DNA from 2 places in the Kistimonas ophiarachnellae genome. Region 2 is predicted to be linked to the other one. Evidence: predicted binding sites of a transcription regulator. Region 2 holds the regulator's gene; the other holds the start of a gene.

The links. The regulator sigma-54, encoded in region 2, starts transcription at its own class of promoters, with help from an activator protein. The targets are predictions, from matches to a motif close to TGGCACNNNNNTTGCTNT.
Region 1: the regulator sigma-54 is predicted to act here: its motif matches at 6,685-6,702, upstream of AC27K1_RS11080 (amino acid ABC transporter substrate-binding protein).

The regions. Positions count from the first base shown of each region.
Region 1 is NZ_BAAJPA010000007.1:209,283-217,382, reverse strand. It holds gene tdh (L-threonine 3-dehydrogenase) at 1-1,006, shown strand, start outside; gene AC27K1_RS11105 (hypothetical protein) at 1,145-1,999, shown strand; gene AC27K1_RS11100 (LTA synthase family protein) at 2,041-4,098, shown strand; gene folE (GTP cyclohydrolase I FolE) at 4,146-4,697, opposite strand; gene folM (dihydromonapterin reductase) at 4,694-5,458, opposite strand; gene AC27K1_RS11085 (amino acid ABC transporter substrate-binding protein) at 5,644-6,651, shown strand; gene AC27K1_RS11080 (amino acid ABC transporter substrate-binding protein) at 6,753-7,805, shown strand; gene AC27K1_RS11075 (hypothetical protein) at 7,840-8,049, opposite strand.
Region 2 is NZ_BAAJPA010000021.1:43,197-51,296, forward strand. It holds gene mgtE (magnesium transporter) at 1-80, opposite strand, end outside; gene AC27K1_RS19995 (HPr family phosphocarrier protein) at 207-476, opposite strand; gene rapZ (RNase adapter RapZ) at 473-1,351, opposite strand; gene ptsN (PTS IIA-like nitrogen regulatory protein PtsN) at 1,512-1,964, opposite strand; gene hpf (ribosome hibernation-promoting factor, HPF/YfiA family) at 1,992-2,300, opposite strand; gene AC27K1_RS20015 (RNA polymerase factor sigma-54) at 2,476-3,975, opposite strand; gene lptB (LPS export ABC transporter ATP-binding protein) at 4,137-4,862, opposite strand; gene lptA (lipopolysaccharide transport periplasmic protein LptA) at 4,947-5,456, opposite strand; gene lptC (LPS export ABC transporter periplasmic protein LptC) at 5,443-6,012, opposite strand; gene kdsC (3-deoxy-manno-octulosonate-8-phosphatase KdsC) at 6,052-6,576, opposite strand; gene AC27K1_RS20040 (KpsF/GutQ family sugar-phosphate isomerase) at 6,577-7,551, opposite strand; gene AC27K1_RS20045 (calcium/sodium antiporter) at 7,615-8,100, opposite strand, start outside.

The sequences.
Region 1 (8,100 bases), on a different contig from region 2:
GAAACCTGAAAAAGGCATCTGGATGGACGATAAGCCCATGCCGGAGGTCGGTTATAACGATGTATTGATCAAGATCCGCAAGACGGCAGTCTGTGGTACCGATATCCATATTTACAACTGGGATGACTGGTCACAGAAAACCGTGCCTCTTGGCATGACCACCGGGCATGAGTTTGTCGGTGAGATTGTGGATATGGGAGAAGGGGTCCGGGGCTTCAGCAACGGGGATCGTGTCTCCGGGGAAGGCCACCTGGTCTGTGGTTATTGCCGCAACTGCCGCGCGGGCAGGCGCCATCTTTGTCGTAATACCATCGGTGTTGGTGTCAACCGGCAGGGGGCGTTTGCCGAGTACCTGTGTATTCCTGCGGTCAACGCCTTCCCGATACCCGATGATATCAGTGATGACCTGGCGTCGATGTTTGATCCTTACGGCAATGCCGTGCATACCGCGTTGTCTTTTGACATGGTGGGTGAAGATGTACTGGTGACCGGTGCGGGCCCCATTGGCATTATGGGGGCGGCCATTGCCCGGCATGTTGGTGCACGCCATGTCGTGATTACCGATGTGAATGATTACCGGCTGAGCCTTGCCCAAAAGATTGGTATAACCCGTACCGTCAATGTCGCCCGTGAGTCACTGGATGACGTGATGGCAGGGCTGGGCATGGTCGAAGGGTTTGATGTTGGGCTGGAAATGTCAGGCAATGGCGCCGCCTTTGAACAGATGCTGGAAAAAATGAACCACGGCGGCAAGGTGGCGTTGCTCGGCATACCATCTGCGGATACAACCATCGACTGGAACCAGGTGATATTCAAGGGGCTGGTGATCAAGGGCATTTACGGACGTGAAATGTTTGAAACCTGGTACAAGATGGCCACCATGTTACAGTCAGGTCTGGATATTGAGCCCGTTATTACCCACCACTTTCCCGTGGATGACTATGAAGAAGCCTTTGAGGTCATGGCCAGCGGCATGTCTGGTAAGGTGATTCTTGACTGGCAGTAGCCAGAAATGCGTTCTTTACTTCCCCTCAATAAAACGACATTGGTTAGGCAGATGCGCAGAGTACTTGTCTGATTTATTTCGTTTGGTGTGCCAAAGCGTTTTTTCCACGGACAAACATTCACTCCGGACAATATAGCTATGACGTTGTGGGCAAGCAGGTTGACGTTGTCGGTATGGCTGTTGTTGCTTGTTGCTTTGCTAACATGTCTGTTGGTCGGTTTTTATGTTCGCTATTTTCCTGTCACCACGGCAAAGGGCTGGATTGCCCGCACCTGGATTGACAATGTCCCTCGTGTCTCAGCATTGGCGTTACATCCTGACGGCGGTCTGTATGTCACGCAGGAGTTTTATCCACCCCATGGCACCTTGTTGCATATCCGGAAGAATGGCGTGCGCCAACTATTGCTGGATAACCTGGGCAAACCCGATGGTCTGGCCCTTTTCGGTGATGGCATAGCCGTAGGGCAGGAAAGTGGTGTTGCCCCCGTTTTGTGGTATCGGCAGGGTAAGGCTGAAGAACTGTTTACGGGTAATGCCGTAGAAGCACTGGCCGTCTGGCGCAATCGCTATCTTTATACGGTCGAAGATCGCAGGGGAGGGCGTTTATTACGCTACGATCATCAATCGAAAAACCTGGATGTGCTCTATTCAGCCGGTGACGGGATGGAGGGAATTACCCGCTGCCCTGATGGGGCACTGTATTTTTCTGAAAAAAGACTGGGCAAGGTTTACCGGTTTCATGAACAGCTTGGGCCAGAACCGATTATTGAAGGACTCAAAAAACCCAATTATCTCCTGTGTACCGCCACAGGGTTATGGATTACCGAGGATGCCACAGCCCATGCCCGGGTATTGTTGTTTGTGAATGGTGAAATTTCCGTGATTGCCCGCCACCTCCGCAGTGCGCAGACTATTATTGAAGCCGGTGAACAACGCATGTTAGTGGCAGAGCAGGGCAGAAACCGGATTCTGGAATTGATCAGGGACGAGTAGACCTGTGCGCTGATTCATACGCATCTTCGGAATCATTCCCCATGATAAGTTGGCATTCGCGGCATCAACAGTCCCTTTCTCTGTCTGCGCATTCGCTGTTTCTCCTTTATAGCCTGTTGATTCTTATTATCCTGTTTGCACTGCTTCGTTTGCTTCTGCTGCTATATAACGTCGATCTTGCAGCAGGCATGGGGGTATCTGACGGGTGCCACGCTTTCGCCACCGGGTTGCGATTTGATCTGCGGGTAATAGCCATCATCTGCCTGCCGCTGGTTTTAGGGATGTTATTCCCGGCGGGCCTCAAAGCCCGCCGGTTTTACTGCTTGTGGCTGACCCTGTGGTCAAGCCTCAGTATATTCCTGGGGTTGCTGGAGTTGGATTTTTACCGGGAATTCCATCAACGCCTTAATAACCTGGTATTTCAGTACCTGAAGGAAGATCCGTCCACGGTTCTGAGTATGTTATGGCATGGCTTCCCTGTGGTCCGCTATCTGCTGGGCTGGCTCATATTGACGCTGTTGTTGTTTTTCCTGTTTCGCCGGGTTGACAGAAAAACACGGTTTTATACCGAAAAGACGGCTGAAAACAGAGTAGCCGCATTGGCTAAATACCTGGCGGCTTTTGCCTGTGTATTGTTGATGGACCTGGCGCTGGCAAGGGGAACCTTTCGCAGTGGGCCGCCTTTGCGATGGGGGGATGCGTTCCAGGGACAGTCACTGTTTGCCAACCAGCTGGCGCTCAATGGTGTCTTCACACTGACCCAGGCCGCCATCCAGCATTTCAGTCATTCTGGCGAATATGCCTGGATTGATTTGATGCCGGAGTCTGAGGCGATAGCGCAGACGCGGCAGATGCTATTGACGAAGCGTGATCAGTTGATCGATACAGAGGCTGCGGTCATCCGGCGAATAACCTATCCATTGGCGACGGGTGTGGTGCCTGACATTCGTCATGTGGTCATTATTCTCATGGAAAGCTTTGCCGGGCGTTTTGTGGGAGCGCTGGGAGGCGCTGGTGATGTTACGCCCAATTTTGATGCGTTAGCGGAAGAGGGGGTGTTATTTTCACGGTTTTTCTCGAATGGCACACATACCCATCAGGGCATGTTCGCGACCATGGGATGTTTTCCCAATCTTCCGGGTTATGAATACCTGATGCAGCAGCCTGAAGGCGCACACCGGTTTTCGGGTCTGCCAAGGCTTTTATCCGATCGCGGCTACCGTGACGTGTATGTTTATAACGGCGATTTTGCCTGGGATAACCAGTTTGGTTTTTTTCGCAGTCAGGGTATGACGACCTTTATTGGGCGAGACGATTTTATTGATCCCGTGTTTATTGACGATACCTGGGGAGTTTCAGACCAGGATGTCTTTGATCGTGCCCTTGCCGAATTGGCAGACATGCCTGAAGACAGGCCTTTCTATGCCCTCGTACAGACGTTGTCGAATCATACCCCCTATGCACTACCCGATCCGCTTCCCGTTTCGCCCGTAACCGGACAGGGTGAGATGAATGAACACCTGACAGCCATGCGTTATGCGGACTGGGCGCTGGGACGGTTTTTCCGGCATGCGCGAGCCTATCCCTGGTTTAGCCAGACATTGTTTGTCATTGTTGGAGACCATGGGTTTTCATCCCCTTTGCAGCTGACCGATATTGATTTGTTACGCTTCCATGTACCCCTGTTGATGATTGCGCCGGGCATACAGGCACAGTTTGGTCGTGAACGGGCAACGGTGGGTACCCAGGTTGATGTTGTGCCAACCATCATGGGGCGTTTAGGTGGGAAACAGCAGCATCAATGCTGGGGGCGTGATTTGTTAAGTCTGCCCCCGTCTGCGCCGGGGTTTGGCATCATCAAACCCTCGGGCGGTAGTCAGATGGCGGCGATCATTGAAGGTGACCTGGCACTGGTGTTGACGCCAGGGTTTGGCAGCCGTTTATACCGATATCACTTTGGCAAACACCCGGAGGCTGATGTGATAGACGATAAAACCGTAGCGGAAAACATGCGGGAGCAGTTGGAAGCCTATGTTCAGACTGCCACCCGGGCGCTTCAGAAGAATACCACCGGGACCGGCGTGTTGATTCGTCAATAGTAGAAAAAGGTTACTGGCACAAAGCCGCCAGTAACCCTGGTCGTCGATCAGCTGATATGGCGGAGAAACTCTTCCCGGGTCGGGAGGTGGGTACGGAAGTCGCCCAGCATCACGGAGGACGTCATGGATGAATTCTGCTTCTCTACGCCGCGCATCATCATGCACATGTGCTTGGCTTCAATCACAACAGCCACGCCGCGGGCACTGGTGACTTCCATCACCGCTTCGGCAATCTGCTGGGACATGTTTTCCTGGATCTGAAGCCGGCGGGCGAACATATCCACGATACGGGCAAATTTTGACAGCCCCAGCACCTTGCCGTTGGGCAGATAGGCAATATGGCATTTGCCGATGAATGGCAGCAGGTGATGTTCGCACAGGGAGTAAAGTTCAATATCCTTCACCACCACCATTTCATCATTGCGGGACTCAAATACCGCGCCATTGACGATTTCCTGCAGGTCCTGGTGATAACCCCGGGTCAGGAAGGCCATGGCTTTTGCCGCGCGCTGTGGGGTATTGCGCAGGCCGTCACGCTCAAGGTCTTCGCCCAGGGACTGGAGGATGCTGCGATAGTGTTCGGTCAGGTTATCAATCATTCTGAATCCATGTTGTTGTGGGTTGCCGGAAGCGGGAGCTGAGTGAGACTCATGCCGCCGTCAACAGGGATGGTTGCGCCGGTGATATAAGGATTGTCCAGCAGGAAACGGATGGTTTGATAGATGACATGCTCACCGGGGGCGAGTCCCATCGGCGGTGTCTGCAGGCGTCCGGTCTTTTCTGCTTCCCGGTCCTGGTCGTTCATGATGATCAGGTAAGGGGCGATGGCATTGACCTTGATCGTCGGGGCAAACAGGCGGGCCATGGAAGCTGTCATGTTCTCAAGACCTGCCTTGGTGGCTGAATAGGCGGCGTGTGTCGCACTTCCGTGACGGGTATTGTGATCCGTCATGTGGATGATGTCAGCGATGCCGTTATCGGCATTGTCGAGCAAAGGCTGCAAGCCTCGGTTGATCAGCCAGGGTGTCATCATATGCACCTGGAACAGGGCGGCCAGGGTCTCAGTATCCAACGGTGTATCGGCGTCGGGTGTAAACTCTGACGCATTGTGGATGATGGCCCGCAGGCTGTCAGTTTCCTGTTGCATCCGGGTAATAAACGCCAGAATATTTTCGTTGCTGGAAAAGTCCGCCTTTATAGTGTGTATGCCTTCCCGTTGCAATGCCTCCAGTTCATTGTTCTCCGTCCGGTACGTGATCATCACGGGATAACCGTCCCGCTTGAGAGCCCGTGCATTGTACAGGCCAAGGCGTCGGGCGCCGCCGGTGATCAGGATCGGGGAACGGGAGGTTTCCGCCATGGGGTGTCATGCCATTATTGTTAGCTGTCATTGGCACCGGAGTGTAACACAGCTGTTTGGGATTATATCCCGGCACTTTCAGTGGGAAATGCGGGTGAAGTCATCCGTTGTCCGTTGCTTAATGGCAGCAATAAACGCTATGGTTGCTGCAGTTCAGGATCAAATAACAATAAAGATAACCGGTCATGAAACCGTTCTGGTATCGCGTCACAATTCTGGTTCTTTTGGCCTTTGCGCCGCACACTGCATGGGCTGGCACACTGGCCGCCGTCAAGGAGCGAGGCTTTCTTCGCTGTGGTGTCCATCCGGGCCTGCCGGGATTTTCCTCCCGTAATGACCAGGGCCAGTGGCAGGGATTTGATATCGATTTTTGTCGCGCTGTCGCTGCAGCGGTTTTCAGGGATGCCAAAGCCGTTCGCTTTGTTCCCCTGGAGCCGCAGGAGCGCTTTACCGCATTACAAACCGGTGCGATTGACCTGCTTTCCCGTAATACCACCTGGACACTGTCCCGCGATACGTCGCTGGGACTCGATTTTGCAGGTGTGAGTTATCACGACGGGCAGGGTTTCCTGGTCTGGAAAAAGCAGCGCATTCGTCGCGTCACTGAACTCGATGACGCCTCAATCTGTGTCATTGCCGGCACTACCACGGAACTCAACCTGGCAGACTGGTTCAAGCAGCACAGGCAGTCTTACCGTCCTGTCGTTATGAAAAACTACGATGCCGTTGCCCGCGCGTTCAGGGAGGGGCGTTGTGATGTGGTGACGTCAGACCAGTCTCAGCTATACGCCCTTCGCCTGAGACTGGAAAAGCCCATGGATGCCATCGTACTGCCTGATATGATCTCCAAGGAACCCTTGGGGCCGGTGGTCAGGCAGGGCGATGACCAATGGTTCAATATTGTGCGCTGGACACTGGCGGCGCTGATTAATGGTGAAGAGTTAGGGCTGACTCGCAACAGCATCACCCGGCCCCCGCGAGGTCCGGCGGTTGAACGTTTTCTTGAAATGCCGTTACCGGCAAAAAGCATGGGGTTGCCGAAGGACTGGACAGTGCAGGTGATCGGGCAGGTCGGTAACTATGGCGAAATATTTGAACAAAACCTGGGTATTCTCTCACCGCTGTTGATGGATCGAAGCCTCAATGCGCTATGGCGGGATGGGGGGATTTTATACGCGCCGCCGTTCCGGTAAGGTAGCGGAAAGGTCATTGCGCAACATGATGTCTGGCCTGTAACTTGCATTACGGACTTGCTGAAAAAAACAACAAACAAGAAAAACCACAGGAATGGGACATGAAAGCAAACACTGATCATTCACCCGTCAGGAGCCGCCGTCGTTCATGGCTGGCAGGTGCGGCCCTTGCCCTGGGCGCTGTTTCCTCCATGGCCATGGGTGCCACGACACTGGAGAGCGTGAAAGAGCGCGGCTACCTGCAGTGTGGTGTGAATACCGGTCTGCCCGGTTTTTCGGCACCGGATGAAAAAGGCAACTGGTCAGGCCTGGATGTGGAAGTCTGTCAGTCCATCGCGGCTGCCGTACTGGGCGACAAGAGCAAGGTACGTTACACCCCCCTGACATCAAAGGAACGTTTCACGGCGCTGCAGTCCGGTGAGATTGATGTGTTGTCCCGTAACACGACCTGGACCCAAACCCGTGACAATACGCTGGGTCTGCATTTTGCCGGTGTTGCCTACTATGATGGCCAGGGGTTCATGGTGAGCAAAAGCCTGAGTGTAAAAAGTGTCCGTGAACTCGACGGTGCGGCCGTGTGTGTACTTTCCGGCAGTACGACAGAGCTGAACCTGGCAGATTACTTCCGTCACCACGGCATGGAATATCAGGCGGTTAACTACGACACCGCTGACCAGACCGTCAAAGGTTTTGAGTCCGGCCGCTGTGATGTACTGACCGCCGACCAGTCCGGCCTTTATGGTCAGCGTCTGCGCCTGGCAAAACCGGATCATGCGGTTGTCCTGCCAGAAGTCATTTCCAAGGAGCCATTGGGGCCCGTGGTACGCCAGGGCGACGATCAGTGGCTCAATATCGTGAAATGGACCCTCTTCGCGCTGGTCAATGCCGAGGAACTCGGTATCAATTCCATGAATGTCGATAAAATGCAGACGTCCAGTAATCCGGCTGTTGCACGGTTTATGGGCTCCGATGGCCCCGCCGGCAAAGGACTTGGGTTATCTGACGACTGGGCTTACCAGATCGTCAAACAGGTCGGGAATTACAGCGAGATTTTTGATCGTAATGTTGGCGATAAATCACCCCTGAGAGTGGCCCGTGGCATTAATGCGCTATGGAACCAGGGCGGGATTCTTTATGCGCCGCCTTTCCGGTAAGGGATGATGGACGGGTGAGCATGCCCTGGGCTGGTTACCGGGAGGCAGCCGGCGACGGTATCTCTCTTTCGCTCGCGCCGAAGGGCCTTCCTGGCCCTGCGGCGCTACCGCGGCCTCCCTGCCGCTGCTGCAGAAAGATACCGTCGCCGGCTGCAGCAACGGCGTCGTTGTTGTTGAGCTTTTCCTGGTCACGTGCATAAAAAAGAATCATGGGGTTTCGGGCCGGACTCTGTATCTCTGGCATTAACTCTGTTCGGATTAACATGGGTTGCTGTTATAAAAAGAAGGGGCTGGA
Region 2 (8,100 bases):
GTGGAAATGCCTTCCTCCAGTGCCTTGTTGAGGATGTCCAGCTGGTTGTCTGAAAGCGCCAGGGAGTGTTGCTGTGTCATGCCTGTCCTTGACTGCGGATATAGTAGACAGTGGTTATATGTTTGAAGAATAGTCAGTCTGTCAACGGTGGGGCAAGCGGAGAATGCAGCGGGTTGTAATAAATATCCGGGGGCAAGTGCGGGAGATTATTCTCCCTCACCGAAAAAATCATCAATCAGGGCTTGAATGGCCTGAAGCGCCCTGGCTTCATCATGGCCTTCGATCTCGACGGTCAGTTCGGTGCCCTGGCTGGCAGCCAGCATCATCACAGACATGATGCTTTTACCGTCCACCATATTTTGATCACGTCCCACGTCAATGCGGCTGGCAAAGGCGGAGCTGGTCGTGACAAATTTTGCGGCGGCCCTCGCGTGCAGGCCCAGTTTGTTTTTTATCGTAATGGTCTCACGGATCATTGTGCCTGAATCTCTCTGTGCCGAACCTGCGTGTTATTGTGAGCCTGTTGAAACCGTTGCGCGAGTGCTTCACAGACAAAGACTGAACGATGCTGGCCGCCTGTGCAACCAATGGCGATGGTCATATAGCTGCGATTGCCGGCTTCAAAGTCCGGGAGCCAGTGTTCAATAAAGGTGTAGATATCATTGATCATCCGTTCTACGGGCGGTTGACCTTTGAGGAAATCGATAACGGGCTGATCCTTGCCGGTAAATGCGCGTAACGATTCATCCCAGTAAGGGTTCGGCAGGCAGCGGACATCAAAGACATAATCGGCATCGGTGGGAATGCCATGCTTGAAACCAAAGGATTGCAGTTGCAGTGACAGTCCGTGCTCCTGTTTTCCCAGAACCCGCTGGCGGATGGTGCTGCGCAGGTCATGCAGTGACAGGGTGCTGGTGTCTATCCGCAGGTCGGCTAACAGAGAGATGGGTTCCAGTATGTCGGTCTCTCGCTTGATCGCCTCTTCCAGGGAATACTGCTCGTTACTCAGGGGGTGGCGCCTGCGGGTTGAGCTATACCGCTTCAGCAGGGTGGTATCGTCAGCATCCAGAAAGATGATGTCACATTCAATACCCTGTGTTTCAGTGATTTCGCGGTAAATCGATGAGAAATGACTGAGTGCGCCGGGGATATTGCGTGCATCAATACTCAGGGCAATGCGGGGTGACTGTTCACTCGGGTTATTGCGCAGACTGTCTATCAGGCCTGGCAGCAGGTCGGCGGGCAGGTTGTCCACGCAGTAAAAGCCCTGATCTTCCAACGCATGCAGCGCGGCACTCTTGCCTGAACCTGATCGACCGCTGATGACGATCAGCCGGGGGACAGTGGACATTGTTAATTATCCCGTATTTGTTGCTGCCAGCAGGGAACCCGTCAGCCGTAGCGGCAGGCTCCCTGATCAGTTCAAGCATAGGAAAAAATGAAAACAAGAGAAAGAGGTCAAACGACAATGGTTTATCGTTTATGTAAGGTTGGCGTTTCTGGGAGGGACGTTATTCCTCGCAGGTGATCAGCTGGTACAGCATTTCGCTGCTTTCGGCTTTTCGCAGAGCCTCGCAAAGTCCCGGGTTGCTGAATTTTTCAGCCAGTTTTTTCAGCAGTTCCAGATGTTCGTTGATGCTGTTGTCTGGTACGACCAGCGCGAAGATGAGATCAACGGGGTGGCGATCAATAGCATCAAAGTCGATTGGTTCTGCCAGCTGGAGAAATATGGCTGCCGGTTTTTTGCAGGAGGCCAGGCGGCAATGGGGTATGGCGACGCCGTTACCTAAACCGGTGCTGCCGAGTTTTTCGCGGGTGACAAGACAGTTGAACAGATCCTTGGCGTCGATGACGGGATCATGCTGTCCGATCAGGTTGGCGATATATTCGAGGGTGCGCTTTTTGCTGCCACCCTGCACGCCACAGAGGGCGTGCTCGGGCAATAGAATCTTACGAATGCTCATTGGAATGCTGGGAGTAGCGAGGGGTGCTCAATGCGAGCCGGCTCCCTGCATACGATCGAGGTTTTTCTCTTTGTGTTTGAGGATCTGGCGATCAAGTTTGTCGGCCAGAAGATCAATGGCAGCATACATATCTTCATGCTCGGCGGACGCTGCGATATCCGCACCGCGTATGTGGAGCGTCGCTTCTGCAAGCTGTCTGACTTTTTCCACGCTCAGCGTAACCTGGATATTGGTTATGCTATCGCAGTGTTCAGCGAGCTTGTTTAGTTTTTTGGTAACATACTCGCGGAGAGACTCGGTAACTTCGACATGATGTCCGCTGATGTTAACTTGCATGCGTTACTCTCCTGATCACAGGTTCGCTCACATCCGGTTTGCACTCCGTACGAACCGGGCTGACGGCTCTAGTGTACCATTGCTCAGGGGCGGTCGTCTTGGGTTTTTGCGACCTATTTACCGGAATGCGCGTATGTTTGTACGTGCCCTAACCGGTTGTTAGGCACAGCGTAGACTACACCAGCCGTTTTCGTTCGTTAGATGGCGGAATCAGGATGGATTCCCGGTACTTGGCAATGGTTCGCCGTGCGACCTGAATGCCCTGTTCCGCCAGCAATGCGGCGATCTTGTTATCGCTCAGGGGCTTTCTCGGGTTCTCCTGGGAGACCAGTTTCCTGATCAGCGCCCGAATGGCGGTGGAAGAACATTCTCCCCCGGATGCCGTGCTGACATGGCTGGAGAAGAAATATTTCAATTCAAAAATGCCCCGGGGCGTATGCATGTATTTCTGGGTGGTAACACGGGAGATGGTGGATTCGTGCATCTCCACGCTTTCAGCAATATCGTGCAGCACCAGGGGTTTCATGGCTTCCTCGCCATAGTCGAAGAACCCGCGTTGGTAGTCGACGATGCGGGTGGCGACCTTGAGCAGGGTTTCGCTGCGGCTTTGCAGACTTTTGATAAACCAGCGGGCTTCCTGAAGCTGGTTTTTCAGGTAGGTATTGTCGCTGCTGTTATCCGCCCGGCGGATCAGCGAGGAGTAGCCGGTATTGATGCGCAGACGTGGCGACGCATCAGGATTCAGTTCAACAACCCACTCGCCCTGCTTCTTGCTGACCAGTACGTCTGGAATGACATATTCTGCTTCACCGGTTTCAAGGCTGCTGCCGGGCTTCGGGTTCAGGGTTTGGATCAGTTCAATGGCGGCTTTCAGCTCGGGCTCCTTGAGCTTTGCCTTGCGCATGATAGTGGTGTAATCACGGCTGCCCAGACGATCCAGGTGCTGATCAACGACCTGCTTGGCGGCAAGTAGCGCGGGTTCTTCCAGAACGTCAGGACCGTTTAGCTGTATCAGAAGGCATTCGCGTAGATCCCTGCAGGCTACGCCGATCGGGTCAAACTGCTGGATACGACGTAACATGACCTCGACCTCATCAAGTTCGAGTTCCAGTGTCGGATCCATGCCCTCAAGGATGTCTTCCAGAGAGCAGGTCAGATAACCGTCGTCGTTTATTGCATCGATAATCGCCATACCGATCAGGCGATCGGTGTCACTCATCGGGGTCAGGTTGAGTTGCCACTCAAGATGATCCTGCAGGGAATCGGGGGCGCTGCTGCGGCTGGTAAAGTCGTCGTCAGAGCGTTCGCTCTGGGAGCTGGATGAGGATTGGTAGATGTCGTCCCAGCCGCTGTCCACGGGTAGTTCCGTAGGAATCTGATCGCTCCACTCTTCCTGGGATTCCGATTCTTCTGAGGATTTTTCTGTTTTTTCGCCCGCTGCAAAGTCAGTCAGGCCGGTTTCACTGCCGGCATCGCTGTCCTGCGTTGCTGCGTCATCGGCTGAACTGTTTTCAGGCGTGTTTTCCTCCTGTTCAAGCAGCGGATTGCTCTCAATGGCCTGCTGGATCTCCTGTTGCAGATCCAACGTTGACAACTGCAGCAGCCTGATAGCCTGCTGCAGTTGAGGGGTCATGGTCAGTTGCTGGCCAATCTTGAGTTCCAGTGATGGCTTCATGACTCTACCGGTCCTGGTTGCACTACATCTGATTCACGGTTGTCGTTCTTGCTCATCCCTGAGAGCTTGCCAGGTGCCTGTTTGCACCTGCGGCTATTCAGTCTGTTGCGACAGTTATCGCTTTCGCGACGGTATAGTACATGGCTGGATCGGATTTTGCATCAGATACGGAAGTGTTCTCCGAGATAGACGTCGCGAACCTTCTGGTTGGCCATGATGGTGTGACTGTCGCCCTCGGCGATAATGTGACCTTCGCTGACAATATAGGCGTGTTCACAAATATCCAGCGTTTCGCGTACGTTGTGATCGGTGATCAGGACGCCGATGCCGCGATTCTTCAGGTGCTGGATAATCTGCTTGATATCATTGACCGAGATAGGGTCAACGCCGGCGAAGGGTTCATCCAGCAGGATGAAGGAGGGCTCGGTTGCCAGCGAACGGGCAATTTCAACCCGGCGTCGCTCACCACCGGACAGGCTCATGCCGGCACTGTCGCGGATATGCTGGATGTTGAACTCTGCCAGCAACTGTTCCTGCTTCTCCACACGCTGCGCCTTGGTCAGGTCCTTGCGGGTTTCAAGGATAGCCATCAGGTTATCCGCTACGCTGAGTTTGCGGAAAATGGAGGCTTCCTGTGGCAGATATCCAATGCCCGCGCGGGCGCGGCCGTGCATGGGCAGGGGAGTGATGTCCTGGTTATCAATCCGGATCTGGCCGCCATCGGCGTGTACCAGTCCGACAATCATATAAAAACAGGTCGTTTTGCCGGCGCCGTTGGGGCCGAGCAGTCCGACAATCTGCCCACTCTCAATGCTGACAGAGACATCCCTGACGACCTGGCGGCCACCGTACTGTTTTCTGAGGTTGCAGGCTTTAAGCTGAGACATGCTGTCGTTTAACCGCTGTACATCGAAACTCGTTGGAACGGTGATGGCCGCAATATGAAGCGGCCATCCCTGGAAAGGGTCGGTTTACTGGCGAGGCTGGATGACCATCTCGACCCGTTTGCCCTGGTTGGCGCCATCTGCCTTTGCGTTGACGACCTGGGCCTGTTTGTCGTACTCGATCATGTCACCGGTAAAGGTGTCGCCTTTTTGCTCAAGACGGGCCTGCTTGATCAGCTCGACCTTTTCATGATCCAGGTAATACTTGATGGTCTTGCCCCAGGCTTTGAGGAGGCCTTTCTCACTGTCTTGTTCTTCTTCAAAGTAGGCCTTTTTCTTCTTGCCTTCAGAGACGACTTTCTGAATCTGGCGATCCTTTGAATAGATGGTGACAATGTCCCCGGTCAGTTTGGTGGTGCCCTGGGTCATGATGACATTGCCACGGTAGATGGAAATGCCTTGTTTGTCGTCTATGTCGGCGGAGTCCGAAGAGATATGGATCGGTTTTTCCCGATCGCCGGGCAAGGCCTGTGCAGAAGTTGCACCAAACAGTGCCATGGCGGTAACAAGTGAAAGTGTGAGTTTAGCGTGATTCATGTACGCCCCTGACCCTGGACTTCAACTGGATAAAATCCCGTTTATAAAACGCTTTCATACCATTGGCTTTCATCACCCCGCTGGGGCTGATGATGGTGACAGGCCGGTTGGTATCGGCAAAATTCTGACCAGAGTATATGGTCAGAAAGTCTGTGTCCATGCGCAGCTTTTGGGTGTCACCCTCCATCTGGGTCATGACAACATTCTTCTTCAGTTCTACGGTTTCTCCGTCGGGGAGAATGCGGCCGGTGTCCGCGACAGTATGCCAGGGTGCAGCGTTTTCGCTGTGACTCCAGAGATCCGGGCTGGCCAGCAGTGTGATTTCATTGTGAGGATAGTGGCTGATGCTGTCAGCAGTGAGGTCTGATTTCAGCTGTCCTTTCTCATCGAATTCGCGGATATGCGCATTGTAGGAAAAGAAATCCGGCACCTTGATCTCGGTGGCTGCCCCGGCTGGCTGGCGGGAAACCTTGAGGTCGGTTTCGTAGGCCCAGTAACCCATGCCGACCGCGAGGACGACAATGGCGGCTATCAATAGAATCTGGCGTAGTGGCATATAACGTCCTTAACCCGCGGGCTGCGTATCCCTGGTGATTCAGAGATACGCGGCCTGAGCAGCTTCCAGGGTGCCCTGGGCCGCCATGATCAGCTCACAGAATTCCCGTGCAGCGCCACGGCCACCGTTCAGTTGGGTGACGCCGTCAGCATGTTGCTTGACGAAATCGTGGGCATTGGCAACCGCCATGCCCAGACCTGCCCGGCGGATAGCGGCCAGATCCGGCAGGTCGTCGCCCAGGTAAGCGACCTGTTCAAAGGACAGGCCAAGCTCTTCCAGTATACCGGTCAGAACGGTGAGTTTGTCTTCACGACCCTGTACCAGGTGGGCAATGCCGAGGTCACGGGCGCGCTTTTCTACCAGCGGTGAGCTGCGACCGGTAATAATGGCGGTTTCAACACCGCTGTTTTGCAGCAGCTTGATGCCCAGGCCATCGAGAATGTTGAACGCCTTGATTTCTTCACCGTCAGACGTGAAATAAAGGCGACCATCAGACAGCACGCCGTCCACATCAAAAACGGCCAGCTTTACGTTGCGTGCTTTTTCGTGCAGTGCGGCATTCATTCAGACAACTCCGGCCTTCAGCAGGTCATGCATATTAATAGCGCCAATCGCGTGATTGTCTTCATTCACGCAAATGAGGGCGTTGATTTTGTATTCATCCATGATATGCAGGGCTTCGGCTGCAAGGATATTGTCCCGAACGGTTTTACAGTTGCGGGTCATCACATCATCGATCACGCTGTTGCGAGGGTCGATGTTATGGTCCAGTGTCCGGCGCAGGTCGCCATCGGTGAAAACACCGGTAACTTGTTGCCTGTCATCGCAGATTGCGGTGATGCCCAGGCCTTTGCCGGTAATCTCCAGTAGTGCCTGGCCGAGCGAGGTTCCCTCCCTGACCATGGGGATGCGGTCGCCGGTGTGCATGATGTCGGAGACTTTCAGCAGCAGGCGGCGTCCCAGGCTGCCGCCGGGATGGGAAAAGGCAAAGTCTTCTGCGGTGAAACCGCGTGCTTCCAACAGGGAAATTGCCAGGGCGTCACCCATGACCAGTGTCACAGTCGTACTTGAGGAGGGAGCCAGGTCCAGGGGGCAGGCTTCCTTTTCAACGCTGACGTTCAGGTGAACGTCGGATGCACGCGCCAGCGTGGAGTCGTTGTTGCCTGTCATGCTGATCAGGGGAACACCCAGCCGCTTCAGCAGCGGGATCAGGGTAACGACTTCACTGGTATTGCCGGAGTTGGACAGGGCCAGCACGATGTCGTTGCTGGTGATCATGCCCATATCACCGTGGCTGGCTTCTGCCGGGTGCACAAAGAATGAAGGGGTGCCGGTGCTGGCCAGGGTGGCGGCAATTTTGCGGCCGATATGGCCAGACTTGCCCATGCCTACCACAATGACGCGGCCGGTACAGGCCAGCATGCGCTGACAGGCATCGGCAAAATGGTTGTCGATACGGTTGTGCAGGGCGTCGACCGCCTTGCGTTCAAGGTCTACGGTGCGTCGGCCTGACGCGATAAAAGTTTCCGGATTGGTCATTGCAGCTCGGTCAGATAATGATTCAGTGGTCGCTGTGATGTCTGGGTGCGTGTCCATAGCGTATCAACTCTGAAGATACAGCAGCAGGGTATAGCTCAGATAGCAGGCTGCCAGAAGTATGCCCGCGCCCCGTCCGATTCTCTGGCGTTTGCGACCGGCCAGTGCCAGGATCAATAGCAATGCCGTGATAGCCGTCATGGCTGGCACGTCACGCTGGAATGCGGCCGGATCAATAGTAGCCGGTGCAACGATTCCAGGCACCGCCATGACGGCCAGCAGGTTGAAAATGTTGGAGCCTACAATATTTCCCAGCGCAATGTCATGGTGTTTTTTCAGGGCGCTGACCACAGAAGCGGCCAGTTCCGGCAGGCTGGTGCCGATGGCAACTATGGTCAGGCCGATAACCAGTTCACTGATGCCCAGTGCCCGGGCGATTTCCGTTGCACCCCAGACCAGCAGGCGGGAGCTGGCGACCATCACCAGCAGTCCAACGATCAGCAGGACGGTGGCTTTTGCCTGGCTGATATTTGGCAGTTCTTCTTCGGTTTC